Regions from separate parts of the Hathewaya histolytica genome, predicted to be linked through region 1. Evidence: riboswitches for the same ligand, from Rfam matches in the RefSeq annotation. Region 1 holds a riboswitch; the other holds the start of a gene.
The links. Region 1 has a riboswitch for cobalamin ahead of FGL08_RS08325 (DUF4430 domain-containing protein). Riboswitches for the same ligand answer to the same signal wherever they lie in the genome.
Positions count from the first base shown of each region.

Region 1 (8,254 bases):
CCCACAATATGTGAAGATATTTTCTTTATGGATGATGATGGCAAGGCTGCTGCTAAAGATGTAGAAATTTCTTCTTCTTTAGAAGATAGCGCAAAAGATGCAGAAACTTCTTGTCCTGTAAATGCTATTGGTTTAGAATAACTTCTTTAAATAAGAGTTAATTTGAAAATTTATCTTCCTATTAACTCTTATTTTTTCTTACATTAATATATATTATTTTAATAATTTATTTTTTAATAAATTAGCCCATCCTTAATACTTTTTGGCTTCTATGTTTTCTTATATACTCTTTAAAACTCCAATTTCTTATAAATTCATCAGCCTTTTTATATCCGATATCAAATAATTCTTTTTTCTCTTTTTTGCTAATATTGAATTCTATAGTTTTTACATCTAAAGTAGGTATAGATATAGTTCTTATCTTATCTTTATCACTTAAAAACTTTTCATCATAGCATCCTATGGAAGTTTCCATTACATCATATACATAAGGAAAGAAACCATTATTAAATTTATTAAATACGTGATTCTTATGACTCTTTTCAAGTTTAAAGCCAATAGTAGGCCATCTAGGTGTTCCTTTCACGTCAAATATCCATATAGGATAGTTACTAGTTAATCCTCCATCAACTATAAAGCACTTTTCCCCCTTATAATCTAGCTTTGTAGGTCGGAAAAAGAAAGGTATACTTATACTCATTACAACTGCTTTTGCTATATCTAATTCCTTAGGATCTACTCCGTATTCTTTTATATCCTCTGGAAGAATAAGCAACTTCTTATTAGTTACATCTGATGCTATTATTTTTAGTGTTGATTCTCCATTTACATATAAATCTTTAAATTTTCTTTTACCCTTATTTTTATATAATATATTAAGATATTCTTCTATAACACCTGTATTAAATAAACCCTTATTTTGTACAAGTCCAAGTATTTTACCAATGAAGGGTATTTTATTAATGTAACTCTCACTTTTAAAATCAGTATAGTTTAAGTCATACATTAAATATTTTATCTCTTCTCCGGTATATCCAACGGCTATAAGTGATGCTATAATTGCACCTGCAGATGTACCTGCAAGCTTCATCCACTGTACCCCACATTCCTCTATCCTACAAAGGGCACCTACCAGGCCAGTGGCCTTTACACCGCCGCCTTGAAATACGGCATCCAGTTTCATAGTACTCCTCCTAAAAAACCATCGCTTTAATATAAGTATGATAATATTTTAGGTTTTGTGTTCAAAATAAAAAAGCTGCACAAAACTAAATATTTAGTTTTGCAACAGCATCTTTTAAAAGCTTATTATAATATTACTAACTTAGAATCCTTTTTTCTTTATCTCTATACCACTTTCATTTATTCCTGGTTGCTCTATAGTTGTATCTAACTTATTTTTTGCCCATTGATTCTGAGTTTTAGAACCATTTGCTAAGTAATTTTCTTTAGTCCACTCTCTTTTATCTTTCTTCTTCATACTATCACCTCATTTATTCAATGTTATATTAATAGTATGGATATTTTACTTATAAATAACCATTTAAATTTTGGTTATATTATTTATATACGTTTCATATTTATGTGGTCATTTTGAGTTACTTTAATGACTTTATTCCGTCTATTATACCTCTGCAGAACTTCTATAAAGGTTTTTCCAAATGCTGAAGCAAACATGATATTTCCCAGTGCATGAGAAGTATCTTGGCAAAAGCTCAATATATTTCCTGAGAAAATAGCTTTTAAAGTTATGGGTTTTATAAAACTTAAAACATACCATTGATTTAATATCAATCCGTATATATATGCCCAAATTCCACATAATATTATAAAGCTTTTAAAGCCAAACCTTTTAATTATCTTACTAAATATACCGAAGAATACACCACAAAGCCCCCAAGCCATAATTTGCCACAAGGTCCAGGGACCATGACCTAAGAAAAAGTTTGATATAAATGCACTCATAGCACCTACCATGAATCCATTAATAGGACCCAAAGTATATCCTGACACAGCTGCAATAAAAGTAACAGGCTGAAAACCAGGTATTACAGCAAATGGAACTCTTAATACTCCAGCTAAAGCAGATAATGTAGCAACAGCACACATGATTCTAGAATTCATCTCTTTACTCTCAAATAAAACAAAGAAAGAAATCAGTAAAAATACAGTAGATACTTCAATAACCCTTTCCATGCCTATTTCTAAGTAAGTCATAGTAATAAGTAATACTATATATGAAATTATTATTAAAGGCCCTACTTTTATATTTTTATTCATATTTATTCACCTTCAAAATATTCAAAGCTTCCTCTGATTTTATTACCTTGCATTTATTTTTAAATAACCTAGAGACTTGGGGAGAATAGTATATAGATTCACATAGAATATGTTCAGCATTACCTATAGCGATAATCTCTCCATGAAATAATAGCATAACTCTATCTGAATAATCACCAGAAAAATTTGTATCATGTGTTACTAATACTATACTTTTTCCCTTATTCTTTAAAGTATTAATTATGTCCCCAAGATTCTCTTTCGCAAGTGAATCCATTCCTCTTGTAGGTTCATCTAAAATTAAAATTTCTGGGTCTGTGACAAGTGTGCAAGCTATAGCAACTCTTTGTTTTTCTCCACCACTTAAATCCCTTGGGTTCTTATTTCTTAAATGATTTATATTTAAAAGGTGTAAGACCTCTTCTATTTTATCCTTATTATATTCACCTATATTCTTTAAAGTATATCCCACTTCCTCAAAAACATTTTCACGGCCAAAATAATCATTAGGATTTTGAGATAAATAGCCTATATACTTAAGTTTCTCTTCTTTCATCTTCCTTATATCTTTACCTTTTATAGATATATTCCCTTTATATCCTTCCATAAGTCCAGTAATAATTTTAAATAAAGTACTCTTACCTGCTCCATTTTCACCCATAACAGTAAGAACTTCTCCCCTATTTAGATTAAAACTTATATCCTTTAAAATTTCTTCTCCTTTAGAATAAGAAAACTTAAGTTTTTTAACTTCCATAATAGGCTCTTTTGAAGCTAGAGTGTTACTATTATTTAATTTATCTATTTTTATTCCTTCTATAGATTGTCTCGCTTCTTTAAGATCTACGGGATACTCTTTTAGCCCAGAACTCTTAAATAAATATGTTAAACTTGGAAGATGATATTTTTTATTTATATTTTCAGGAATATTACGTGGTTTTCCTTCACCTATAATATTTCCTCCCTCCATAAATATTATCCTATCTGCCATAGAAAAACATTTATCAAGTCTTTGCTCTACTAAAATTACTGTCTTTCCCATTTCAGCATTTAATTTTTTTATTGAATTTAAAACCTCTTCTGCACCTATTGGATCTAGTTGAGATATTGGTTCATCAAATAAAATTATATCGGGATCCATAGAAAGCACTGAAGCTATAGCAATTCTCTGCTTTTGGCCTCCGGATACTTCATCTGTTTGTTTATTTTTAATATCATTAAGTCCTAATAAAGATATAACCTCTGCAACATTCCTTTTCATAGAGTCTATATCAGTATTAAAATTTTCAAGTCCAAAAGCAATTTCCCTTTCTATATCTTGAAGAATAATCTGCTTTTCAGGATGTTGATATACCATGCCAACCTGTTTTACTATTTCAAGAGGAGCCATGTCTTCAATATTTTTACCCTTCAAATATACGTTACCCATTATAGTTCCACCACAATAACTAGGTACAAGTCTATTTATGAGTCTTATAAGAGTAGACTTTCCACACCCAGAAGGCCCTACTATTAGTACTAATTCACCCTCATTTACTTTAAGATTTATATCTTTTATAGCGCTTTCACTACATTCTGGATAATTAAATGTTACATTTTCTATATTGATTACTTCCAAGTTTTCCACCTCCAATTTATAAAAAATGGTGAAAATAAAATTGCACAGAATATATATCCATAAACATTTAAGCTTTCTATAGGATTCTGAACTTTAGGATAAAACTCTAAATCCGTGTATCCTTTAACTTTTAATAAAAACAAATTTATAAGGCCTATTAGACACAGAGAAATTATTAGTAAATCATCCTTTTTAAACTTTTCTTTAAAGTAAGAGCTTCTCTTCTTTGAAGCACCATATCCCCTAGAATACATTGCCTCCGCCATATCAGAGGCATCTTCCATACTAGATAAAAATAGTATATTAACTATATTTCCCTGACTAATTAGTGTTTTTTTCATATTATCATAAACTAATTTATTACCTCTTAACTTTTCTACTTCTTTTATAGAGTTAAAAGACTTTATCATACTTGGAAATAATCGTATGGTCATACTCATTAAAAGAGCGGAGTTTTTAAGATATTTCGAAAAGAAAGCAAAAGCTCTATCTGGATGTATAACAAGATTAAAAAATCCAAATACTAAAGTTATACATATTATTCTAAGTCCATTTAAGCATCCAAATAATATTGCCTCTACTGTTATCCTTAATGTCCCAAATATAGGATAATTAATGGTTCCTTCATATATCACCGTTTCACCATTCTTAACCAATATAGGATTTATTATTATGATTAAAAGTGCAAAAGGTATAATAAGTTTAATATATCTAAATAACTCCTTAAAAGAACCATCTATATAGGATAAAAATAATATGGAACTCATTATTAAAATTATATATAGAGGATTGTCCATCACTATAAAAGTTATCAAGTATAACAATAAAAGCATGACTCCACTTAATGGATGTAATCCTTGAAGATATGAATTTCTATTTTTATACGTAAGCATAATTTAGCACCTTACCTTAAGCTATATAATATTCATTCAAGAATCTGTTAACAGAGAACTCACCCTTATTCCATTCATGAAAATCAAATAAAATCACATCTCCATTTTTAGGATATAAATCATTTGCACCTACGCTTATTTTGCTACCATTTGAATAAATAAACCAATCTATGCCCATAATTCCATTTTTCTTTTGATCAGCAGTTTTTTTAGAATTTGGAATAGGGTAAAGGCTTCTAGTTCCATTTATGGACTTTATAAATCCACCTTCATCAATTACACTAGAATTTTCTCTAAGATAGCTCATAAGGCTTTTTCCACTTTGTATTTTTAATTGTTTCTTAAGTAAAACTTGAGGGTTTCCTCCCGTATAACTTTTTGTATTCTTAGATATAACTAAAGTGAAAGTTTCATCAGGCTTCTTAGCAGGATTAACCGGTTTTTTAGATTTAGAAGAATTATCTTTAGTTGTAACTTCTCCTTTATTACCTGAGCTATTACTTGTCCCTTTTAATTCTGTATCATTACTTTGACTTGCACTGGAGCTCTTATTTGAATTACTATTATTATTTTTACTATTATCTTTAGCATTCTTATTTAAGTTAGTATCTTTATCCTTACTACCTTTTTTATTTTCTTCTTTTTTAACAGACTCTTTAGTCAATTCTTTATTTGAATTGTTTGAGTTTTTATTTTCCTTACCTTTTTCCTCATTCTTTTCTTCTACCTTTGTTTCTTTATGGTTATTTTCTAAATTATCCTTTTTAGAAACTGAAGTATCGCTTTTAGTATCAGTAGAAGACTCACTTGATTTTCCACAGCCTACAGCAAAAAACATAATAAAACATAAGAGTAAAGCTAAATAATTTTTAAATACTTTTTTCATAAGTACACCACCATCTATAAATTTTATATTAATATGTAAAAATATTTGGAGCTAAATAAACTCCATAATAAAAAGCCTCTAAAAGAGGCTTTTATCAATCACAAAAATTATAAATACCATTAAAATTGTATTCTCTGATTTTAGCAACTGGCCTCATCCTTCCCTCCGAAAGACTAAACACAATTATTAGGCAGGTCTCCTGGCTTTGCTTCATACTACTTCCTTACCTTCCCAAAGATAAACTTCAGTGGTCCAATTTAGGATTCGTCAGCTTTACAGTAGCGGGGGCTGCAGTGGAATTTCACCACTTTCCCTTATAACTTATAGGTTCTAAGTACCTAAAATTATTATTTAATTTATCTAAAATAAATTATATTATATTTGATAATTAATATCAACACGTAATACTTATTTATAAAGCATTTACGTATTTGTTTCTAAATATCATACCTCTTATTTCAAAATATTATTAAAGCTCTTTAGGTGGCTTATCTCCAAAATACTGATAATAGTAACATTTAATTTTACCATTATATAATTTTCTGTTTTTGTTTGATTTTCTTCCAAAACAACTTTCAAACTCTGGATGAGATGTAATTACAAAATATGACCAGTCTTTAAGTTGACTATACACACTTCCCATGGTTTTATATAGTTCTTCTGCTTCTCTAGACTCCCCTAGCCTCTCACCATAAGGAGGATTAGTTACTATAACTCCATATCTTTTTTTGCTTGAAAAATCTTTCATATCTAACCTTTGAAAATTAATGTATTCAGATACTCCAGCCTTTTCAGCATTAGCCATAGCAGTTCTAAGCACTCTTAAATTTGTATCTGATGCAAGTATTTTAAATTCTTTATTATTTATAGAACTTTTAGCATGACGTCTAATATCACTCCATAAATCTTCAGGAATTATACCCCATCTTTCTGATACAAAATGTCTATTAAGTCCTGGCGCCATATTTTTAGCAATCATAGCCGCTTCTATGGCTATAGTACCTGAACCACAGAAAGTATCTGCAAATGCTAAAGATGGTTCCCATCCACTTAAAAGTACTAAAGCTGCCGCCAAGGTTTCTTTCATTGGAGCTTCTCCAGCATTTTCTCTATATCCTCTTTTATGTAATCCTTGACCAGTTGTATCTAATGTTAATGTAACTATATCTTTTAGAAGAGCAACTTCTATTTTATATTCAGCACCATCTTCTGGGAACTTTTCTACATCATATTTTCTTTTCATAGATTCTACTACAGCTTTTTTTACTATAGACTGACAATCTGGTACACTAAATAACTTTGACTTTACTGACTTCCCTGTAACGTGCATAAATCCATCTACAGGAATAATATCTCCCCATTCTACTTTTAAAGTTCCTTGAAAAAGTTCCTCAAAACTTTCTGCTTTAAATTCTGCCATCTTAATTAAAACTCTATCAGCAGTTCTAAGCCACATATTACAAGTTACTATGTCCATTTCATCGCCAATAAAGGTAACCTTTCCATTCTCTATAGTTAAATCTTCATAACCTAATTCCTTAAGTTCATCTGCCACAACCTTTTCAAGACCAAAAGTTGAGGTCGCAATTAAAGTATATTCCATTCTCTTCTCTCCTAATTTTATTAAAGTTCATTTTATATTCTACCATTAAAGATAGATTTTCAAAACAAAATATTAAAATTTTAATAAGCTTATTTTATTTTTAGCATATATAGCAAAAATAAAACACCTAAATAAACTTTATTACAATTCATTTAGGTGCTTTTTTATATTATATTAAAAATTTCAATATGAATACTACTCCAACTATAATAGTTGGTATTGTAACTTCTTTAAATCTTCCTGAAAATAATTTTAATATTATGTATGATATTACACCAAAAACTATACCATCAGATATACTATATGCAAAAGGCATCATTATTATAGTTAAAAAAGCAGGTAGAGCTTCTGTATAGTCAGTAAGATCTATCTCTTTTATAGGCTCTATCATAAATAAACCAACTAATACTAGGGCTGATGCTGTAACTGCTGGAGTTATGGATGCAAATATTGGTGCAAAGAATAATGCTAAAAAGAACATAACTGCTGTAGATACTGCTGTTAAACCAGTTCTTCCACCTTCTGCAACTCCTGAGGCACTCTCTACAAATGTACTTACAGTACTTGTTCCTAAACATGCGCCTGCTGTAGTGCCTATAGCATCTGCTAATAGTGCTTTCTTCATATTTGGAACTTTACCATCTTTATCTAACATCTTTGCCTTTGTAGTAACACCAACCAAAGTCCCAATAGTATCAAACATATCCATAAATAAAAGAGTGAATAATGCTATGGCCATATCTACTGTAAATATATTATGCCATTCAAATTTAAAAAACACTGAAGAAATTGAGGGTGGCATACTAACTAAGCTCTTTGGCATAGGAGTTATACCCATAGGTATTCCTATAACAGAAGTTAAGAGCATCCCTATAAATAATGCACCTTTAACATTCCTTGCAATTAATATACCTGTTAATAATATCCCAATAATAGCAAGAAGTCCTGTTCCTTTTGTTATATTTCCTAATGCA
Region 1 is NZ_LR590481.1:1,690,218-1,698,471, forward strand. Features, by position in the region: gene FGL08_RS08295 (ferredoxin) at 1-141, shown strand, start outside; gene FGL08_RS08300 (patatin-like phospholipase family protein) at 242-1,183, opposite strand; gene FGL08_RS08305 (hypothetical protein) at 1,325-1,480, opposite strand; gene FGL08_RS08310 (ECF transporter S component) at 1,564-2,280, opposite strand; gene FGL08_RS08315 (ABC transporter ATP-binding protein) at 2,273-3,898, opposite strand; gene FGL08_RS08320 (energy-coupling factor transporter transmembrane component T) at 3,889-4,791, opposite strand; gene FGL08_RS08325 (DUF4430 domain-containing protein) at 4,808-5,677, opposite strand; cobalamin riboswitch at 5,850-6,034, opposite strand; gene FGL08_RS08330 (THUMP domain-containing class I SAM-dependent RNA methyltransferase) at 6,147-7,280, opposite strand; gene FGL08_RS08335 (NCS2 family permease) at 7,450-8,254, opposite strand, start outside.

Region 2 (8,254 bases), 150 kb from region 1:
AGTGTCCTGTAACAGAGTTCTGTGGAGGCTGTACAGCCCAGCAAATCCCGTATGAAAAGCAATTAGAACTTAAAAAAGAGCAGCTTTTAAATCTATTTAAGGGAGCTTCAATTGAAAACTTTGAATTTCAAGGTGTAGAAGGAAGTCCAGATATATTTGCATATAGAAATAAAATGGAATTTACCTTTGGTGACATGGAAAAAGGTGGAGAACTAACCCTTGGAATGCACGTTAAGAATAGAGGATTTTCTATAGTAAATACGAGCTGTTGTGAGATAATAGATGAAGACTTTAGAAAAATACATAGTACTGTTATAGAATACTTTAGAGGAAAAAACCTAACTTATTATAAGGTTATGAAAAGGGAAGGATACCTAAGAAATCTAGTTATAAGAAAAGGACTAAACACAGGTGAGATACTAGTAAACTTAGTTACTACATCACAAGTAGAGCTTGACCTAACAGAACTTGTAGAACTTATAAATGGTAAGGATTATAATGGGGATATAACAGGGATAATACATACTATAAACGATTCCTTAAGTGACGTGGTTCAAGCAGATAGAATAGAAGTATTATACGGAAGAGAATACATATACGATGAATTATTAGGACTAAGATTTAAAATAAATCCTTTTGCATTCTTCCAAACAAACACAAAAGGAGCAGAAAAACTATACAGCATAGTCCGTGATTTTATGGGAAACACAGAGGACAAAGTAGTGTTCGATTTATACTGTGGCACAGGAACCATAGGCCAAATAGTAGCTCCAAAAGCTAAAAAAGTAATAGGAATAGAACTAATAGAAGAGGCAGTAGAAGCAGCAAAAGAGAATGCTAAATTAAACAATCTTAACAACTGTACCTTCATAGCAGGAGACGTAGCAAAAGTAATAGGGAACCTAAAAGAAAATCCTGACACAATAATACTAGACCCACCAAGACCAGGAGTGCACCCAGTAGCACTAAAATACGTAACAGAATTTAATCCTAAAAATATAATCTACGTATCATGCAATCCAAAGAGCTTAGTTGAAGATCTAAAATACTTCATAGGCAAAGGCTATGTAGTGGAGAAAGTTAGGGGGATGGATATGTTTGCGCATACACCACATGTGGAGTGCGTGGTTAAGATAAAAAGGAAATACATTTAGAACCTTGAGAAATCAAGGTTTTTTTCTTGTATAAAGAATACCACATGTTATATCTGTGGTTCTAAAAAGCTTTTAGCTATGAGTAAAAAAAATAAAACCTTCAATGTAAAATGAAAGTAGGTTTGCCGACCACAATCATTAAACAAAGGAGGTATATCCAATATGATAATAGTAGTTTATAACACAACAAGTGGAATTGTAAATATCATATAGTTTTCGCACCTAAGTATAGGAGACAAGTAATATATGGGAAGATAAAAGGAAATATAGAACAATTATTAAGAAAGCTATGTGAACATAAAGGAGTAGAAATAATTGAAGCAAATGCGTGCAAAAGGAAAGAGTTCATTAATGATATTTGATAGGCATGCAAATTTAAAATATAGATACATAAATAGGCAATTTTGATGCAAGGGTATTATGTAGACACAGCTGGTAAGAATAAAAAAGCAAATAGGTGGATATAAGAAATCAAATACGAGAATATATAGCATAAGAACAGGTGAGCTTAAAAGAATATGTGTACCTGTTTATGTATAATCCTGACTTAATAACTTTATAAAAATTATAAATATAAAAAGCTTTCTTTTATATGTTAAAATAGTAGTATTAGTGGAATATATATCCTTTACGGTATGAAGAATAGTTTATATTTATACAAGAATATATATTACATAAAAATAAAAAAAGTATATATGGAGTTAAACTATGATTAATAATATAACAAGGTATTTTAAGAGTGCTTTAATTGCAAAAAATCAAGGAATAATAGATTTTAATAACTCAGATAATGGATATGGAATTATTGCAATGAAGAACTTTAATGATGGAATAGTTGATTTAGAGATTTTAGAAAAATTAATCCCTGATAAAAAAGATAGTAATGATAACATTGAAGTAATAATAATACCAAAAACTGTGAAAGTAAATTTTAATGACAGCAAGAAAGCGAATGAGAATATTAATGAACTTACAGGGATATTATATGTACCAGCAAGTATAAACTCTAAGGGAGAGTTAAAGATTAATGAGAAATATGATAAGTGGCCATGGATACCAAGAGAATTTCTAGAACCAATGATTGAACTACAGTTAAGTTTAGGAAAAGTAGATGATGTAGATAAATTTTTATCTGATACTACAGATAAAAGAGAGAAGCTAGAAAGTTGGAATGATTATGTAAATTACATAAAAGAATTTTATGCAGAAGTAACAAAATTTGAGTTTGATAAAAATTATATTGAAAGAGATGATTTAAACATATCATTTGAAGAAAATGTATATATCGTTTTAGACGATATGGTAAATGCATCATTTCAAGTAGAGCAATTATATAGTGATATATTAATTAATAATGAAGATAAGCCATTGTATGAGAAATTTATTACACCAGTTATTGAAAAATCTAAAAATTTAATACCAAATGATTCACATTTAAAAATGATAGAACATAAGGGACAAATGGGGGGAGAATATCCATTAGCAGAATCCCAAAGAGAAGCTGTAAATCATTTTTCAGAGTTAAAAGAAGGTGAAATACTAGCAGTAAGTGGACCACCTGGAACAGGAAAAACAACATTATTACAATCTATTGTATCAGATTTATATGTTAAAAATGCTTTGGAAGAAAAGAAAGCGCCTATTATAGTAGCATCATCAACTAACAATCAGGCTGTTACTAATATTATAGATTCATTTGGGAGTATTGCAGGAATAGGAATTAAAAATTTAGAAGGGCGTTGGATTGAAGGTGTTAATAGTTTTGCATTATATTTTCCATCTCGTAACAAAAAACATGAAGCAGAAAGACGAGGATATCATTGTACTAGTAATAAGGGTGATGCATTTGCGTTAAATATAGATTCACAAGATAACCTTTTAAAATCTAAAGAAAAAATGTTTAAGAGTGCATCTAAATATTTTAATAAGGAAATTAAAGATGTATGTGAGTGTAAAGATATAATTTATTCAGAACTTGTTAATATTGATAAAAGAAAAAATAATATTATAGAATTATTACATGAAATAAAAACAATAATAAAAGAAAATACATTAGAGAAATATATTGAAAACTTAGAGATAGATATATTGCATTATCTTAATAAGGAAAAAGAACTAAATAATTTAAATATAAACAATAAAGAAAATATATCAAAATACAGGAAAAGAATAGATGAGTGGAATAAAATATATATGAAAATTCCATGGTATATTAGAATCTTGAAAAGATTTAAGGGATTTAGAGATAAGATAAGTATTCGATTAAATATACACAAAGAATCATATGAATATGAAATTATAGGAGATGCTAATTCTTTAGAAGAAATTCTTTTTAAATATGCAAAAAGAATAGAAGAGATTAATTATGAAAATTTAGAAATAGAAAAAGAGTTAAAATGCGGAAGAAATATTATAGCAAGTAAAAAGGATGAGAAAAAATATATAGTAAATTTAAGAAGTCATATAAAGGAAGAATTTATGGAATTAAAAAGGTATAGCTGCGATATTTACTATTCAAATAGTGCTAAAGACATAGAAAAATTAGAAAGAAGAATTAATAAAGACTTAGAAGAATGCTCTTTAGTAAAGATAAATGAATATATAGATACACGAATTAGATATATTGAATTTTGGTTAGCCGTTCATTATTATGAGTGTAGATGGTTACTGAAAGAAGATTATATTACAGATAAACAAAGAGGGAAAAATTTTGCTAATGTAATAAAATCTTTATATAGTAGATTAGCTATGATTACACCTTGTATGGTAATGACATTTTTTATGTTGCCTAAGCAATTTAAGGTTTATTATAGCAATGAAAAAATAAGTAGTTATTTATATAATTTTATTGATCTTTTAATTGTTGATGAAGCGGGACAAGTATCGCCAGAAATCGCATCAGCATCTTTTGCGCTAGCTAAGAAGGCAATGGTAGTTGGAGATGAAAAGCAAATACCTCCTGTTTGGGGAATTAACTATGCGTTAGATAAAGCATTAGCTATAAGGAGTAATATGGTAAATAAGGATATAACTTTTGAAAATTTAATGGAATATGGTCAAAACTGCTCACAATCTAGTGTTATGAAAATTGCAGTTAATTCATGTTGCTATGATAAATATGAGAAAGGTCTTTTCTTAAGTGAACATAGAAGATGTTATAATGAGATAATAGAGTACTGTAATGCTTTAGTATATAAAGGAAGACTTCAAGCTTATAGAGGGTTAGGAGAAAAGGATAAAAATTATCCAATCTCTCAATATCCACATATGGGATATAAAAATATAGAGGTTAGTAATTCAGAGAAAAAGGGATGTAGTAGAGTCAATGTAAAAGAAGCAGAGGAAATTACAAAATGGTTATCAAGTAATTATCAGGAAATAGTGAATTCATATATAGAGAAAAATTATAATTTAAAAGAAAATGAAATAATAGCAATTATAACACCTTTTAAGGCACAAGTTGGTATATTAAAAGAAAAATTAAAGATGCATTTACCTAAGTATGCAAGGAATATTGATGTAGGAACAGTTCATACGTTCCAAGGTGGTGAAAGAAAGGTTATAATTTTATCAACAGTTTATGGTGCAAATGATGGATGTTTTTTTATAAATGAAAATGAGAGCTTAATGAATGTTGCCGTATCTAGGGCTAAAGATGCTTTTTGGATATTTGGATCTAGAAAGTGCTTAGATGAAAATGGAGAGAGCTCAAGTGCATTACTTAAGAAGTACGTTAATAAGGAGATAAAATAGAGTAATATAATTAGTTTTAAATATATAGTATATAAATTTTGAAGAATTACATTTATTATAATATATAAATATAAAGAAGGTTACGTTAGTATATAGGGGGTGAGGTGGGAAAATGAAAAGTGCAATATTAGAAAAAGGCCAAGAAACATATAGTTATCTTGGTGAAATTTTTAATGCTATAGATAATGAGCAGCTAAGATACAATTGGTTAATTACAGATTGTGAATGCTATCCTATAAATAAAAAATATGAAAACCTATTTTCTAAGGAATATATTTGGCTTACAGGTGAAGAACTTACAGATATTATAAATGAAGAGGATATGCAGTTTATTTGGGGAGTTTTTTCTGGATTTCCTAAAGAAAATAATCTTGAAGAAGTTTTAAAATATGATTTACCATTTGCAGATGGGTATGAGGGATTTTGGATAGATGATGTAGGAATTCAGCATCCCCTTGCTAGTATTGAAATTGTTCCTTGGGATAGTTCTCTTACATTATTTACTAGTAAACATGATGATCTAGTAGATAAGTTTAGAGCTAGTTTTCCTTTATCAGAAGATTTATATGCACAAAACACAAGAGATAATTCTGAAATTAATTATATAGAAAAGTTGTTAATAGAGGAATTAGGCAGAAGAAATATTGAACTTAATGAAAAAACATTACATCAAAAATATTTTATTTGGAATAAGTTATATTCAGAAAGAAAATCTTTAGTTAAAGATGAAGATATTATAATCTGTATAAATAAAATCTTAGATGAAAACTTAAAATAATAAATCTATACAAATACTTTATGAAAAGTATTTGTATAGATTACATTAAGTAATTATCAAAGATTAGTTATCTAAATGGAACAATTATAAATTAAGCGTTGTAGTGTTAAGTTATGAAGTTACATATGATATGGAAATAGTAATCTAGGAATAAAAGAAAAATATTTCAAGGTCTATTGTCTTATTTCCATAAATGATATATAATTCAGTTAAAACCAAATATTATAGACAAGAGGTTGATATTTAAAAATACATTAAAAGGGAATATGGTGCAATTCCATAACAGCCCCCGCTACTGTGAGAAGGACGAAAGCTTATTAAAGAACATATTTTTATGTTTTTAGTCACTGGTAATACTGGGAAGACTTAAGCAAGTAGAATGATTTCGAGTCAGGAGACCTGCCTTTATGTTTTGCTACTCAAGCAATGTCGGTGGGATCTTGACTTGATTATTTTAATGGAAGTAATAAGTATTTTTATTGTGACTTATTATTTATAATTAAGTTTTTAATAATCTGTTTTAAGAGAGAACCGAATTTCGGTTCTCTTTTTATTTTTTGGTTAGTGTGAAAATTTAACGCTAGCTATTTTAATAGACTATATAATAGTCAATAAAAAATTATAAAGGGGGAATAAAAATGAAGACCAAAAGTATGAAGGCAAAAAGAATCTTTGGTTTGTTATTGGTGCTGTTCATGATGATAATGGCAGTTCCTACATCAGTTTCAGCTGCTGTAACTGGAGAAATTTCTTTAGAAACAACACTGACTGATGGTGTTACACTAAAAGGCAGTAAAAAAACATTTGACGTTATGGCAAGACTAGATGGTAAGAAAATTCCAAGCGAGGTTACTCTCAATGGGGAAGAGGTAAAGCCAAACTGGGATGATCAAAACAAGACAAGCTATACAATTAAATTTAAACAGGAAGGCAAAAATATTGTTGTTGTAAAGGCTTCTGCTAACAATAAAACAGAAACTAAGACCTATGCAATTACATACAAAAAAGCTTTAGATGGTGAATTGATTGGTCATGCCACATGCACAGTAGAAGCATTAACCATTGGTAGAGGCTTTATAGTTGAACCTATAAGGGTTCCTCTTTATGAAGGAGAAAATTCTGCGCAGGTACTTGATCGTATTCTTACTGAAAAAGGCTTTTCTTATAACCATACTGGGAGATTAGAGAGCTCTTTTTATCTATCAATGATAGGAGATGGTGGAGTATTTAAGAAAGGCTGCAAGGATAATGAAAAAGCTCAAAAATTGAATGCTCCTATAAATATCGAGAATAAAGTTCCAAGTAATCTGAAAAAAATTTTGGAGAAAGAAGGACACTGGCCACCAGATGAACTATCTGATTCTAAATCTTTAGGAGAGTTTGATTATACTTTTATGTCAGGATGGATGTACGCTGTAAACAATGTATTCCCAAATGTAGGGTTTTCAGATTCTTATTTAGGTGATGGTGATGTATTGCGTGCACAGTTCACTTTATTTGGATATGGTTCAGATATTGGTGGTGGATATGCTATGGGTGGTGAAAGCACAGACTTTTATAAAGTAGCTAATAAAGATCAGTTGTTATCATTGCTTTCATCTATAAATTCAGATAAGAATAAAGAAGAAATACTATCAAAAGATTTGGTTAAAACAACATATGAAGAAGCAATGAAAGTAGCATCTCAATTAGATGCTACACAAAAATCAATAGATGAGGTTTACGCAAAATTAAATAAAGTTTTGAAGTAGATGTTACATTAAAATATAGGATCACTTTTGGGGAAGGGGTTAAATATGATATTTAACAAAGATATTAAGATAATAAGAAAAATAATATTTATAATTTCATTTATTGTTTTTCTCTTTTCAGGAATTAGTTTAATTAATGTGATATATAAATCACACAAGAATAAAAAATTAAACGATGAATTATCTAATACACTTTCCCAAATAGTTGAAAATCAATTAAATAAAAATAACACTGATAATAGAAATCTTATTCAGGAATTACTTGATATAAATAGTGATATAAAAGGAAGTATAAAGATTGAGAATACAAAAATAAATTATCCAGTAGTTCAATGTGAAAATAATGAATTCTATATTAAAAATGATATTAAAAAGAATGAAAGTAAGTATGGAACTATTTTTATTGATTATAGAAATAAATTAACTAGTAATAGTTTATCAGGACAAAATATAGTTTTATATGGTCACAATATGAAGGACGGAAGTATGTTTGCAGATTTAAAAGGTTTTCGGGATAGAGAGTTTTTTAATAATAACAATGTAATAGAATTAACTATATTTCCTGAAAAATATAAATTTCAAGTATTCTCCGTCCTTATTATAGAGGCGGACTTTGATTATAGAAAGACTTTCTTTAATAATAGTAAAGATATGGATAGCTATTTAAAAAGAATACAAAAGTCAGCATTATATTTTAAAGATACAGAGTTAAATTGTAAAGATACAATAATTACTTTATCTACTTGTTCATACGAGAGGGAAAATTCTAGGATTGTGGTTCAAGGAAAATTAATTAAGGATTAATAGTTATAAAAATT
Region 2 is NZ_LR590481.1:1,842,730-1,850,983, reverse strand. Features, by position in the region: gene rlmD (23S rRNA (uracil(1939)-C(5))-methyltransferase RlmD) at 1-1,154, shown strand, start outside; partial or broken gene FGL08_RS09000 (transposase) at 1,364-1,650, shown strand; gene FGL08_RS08995 (DEAD/DEAH box helicase) at 1,863-4,907, shown strand; gene FGL08_RS08990 (DUF2691 family protein) at 5,020-5,685, shown strand; cobalamin riboswitch at 5,902-6,106, shown strand; gene FGL08_RS08985 (DUF4430 domain-containing protein) at 6,324-7,436, shown strand; gene srtB (class B sortase) at 7,482-8,240, shown strand.
Region 2: it holds a riboswitch for cobalamin, as region 1 does, so the genes downstream of both, FGL08_RS08985 (DUF4430 domain-containing protein) here and FGL08_RS08325 (DUF4430 domain-containing protein) in region 1, are expected to answer to the same signal.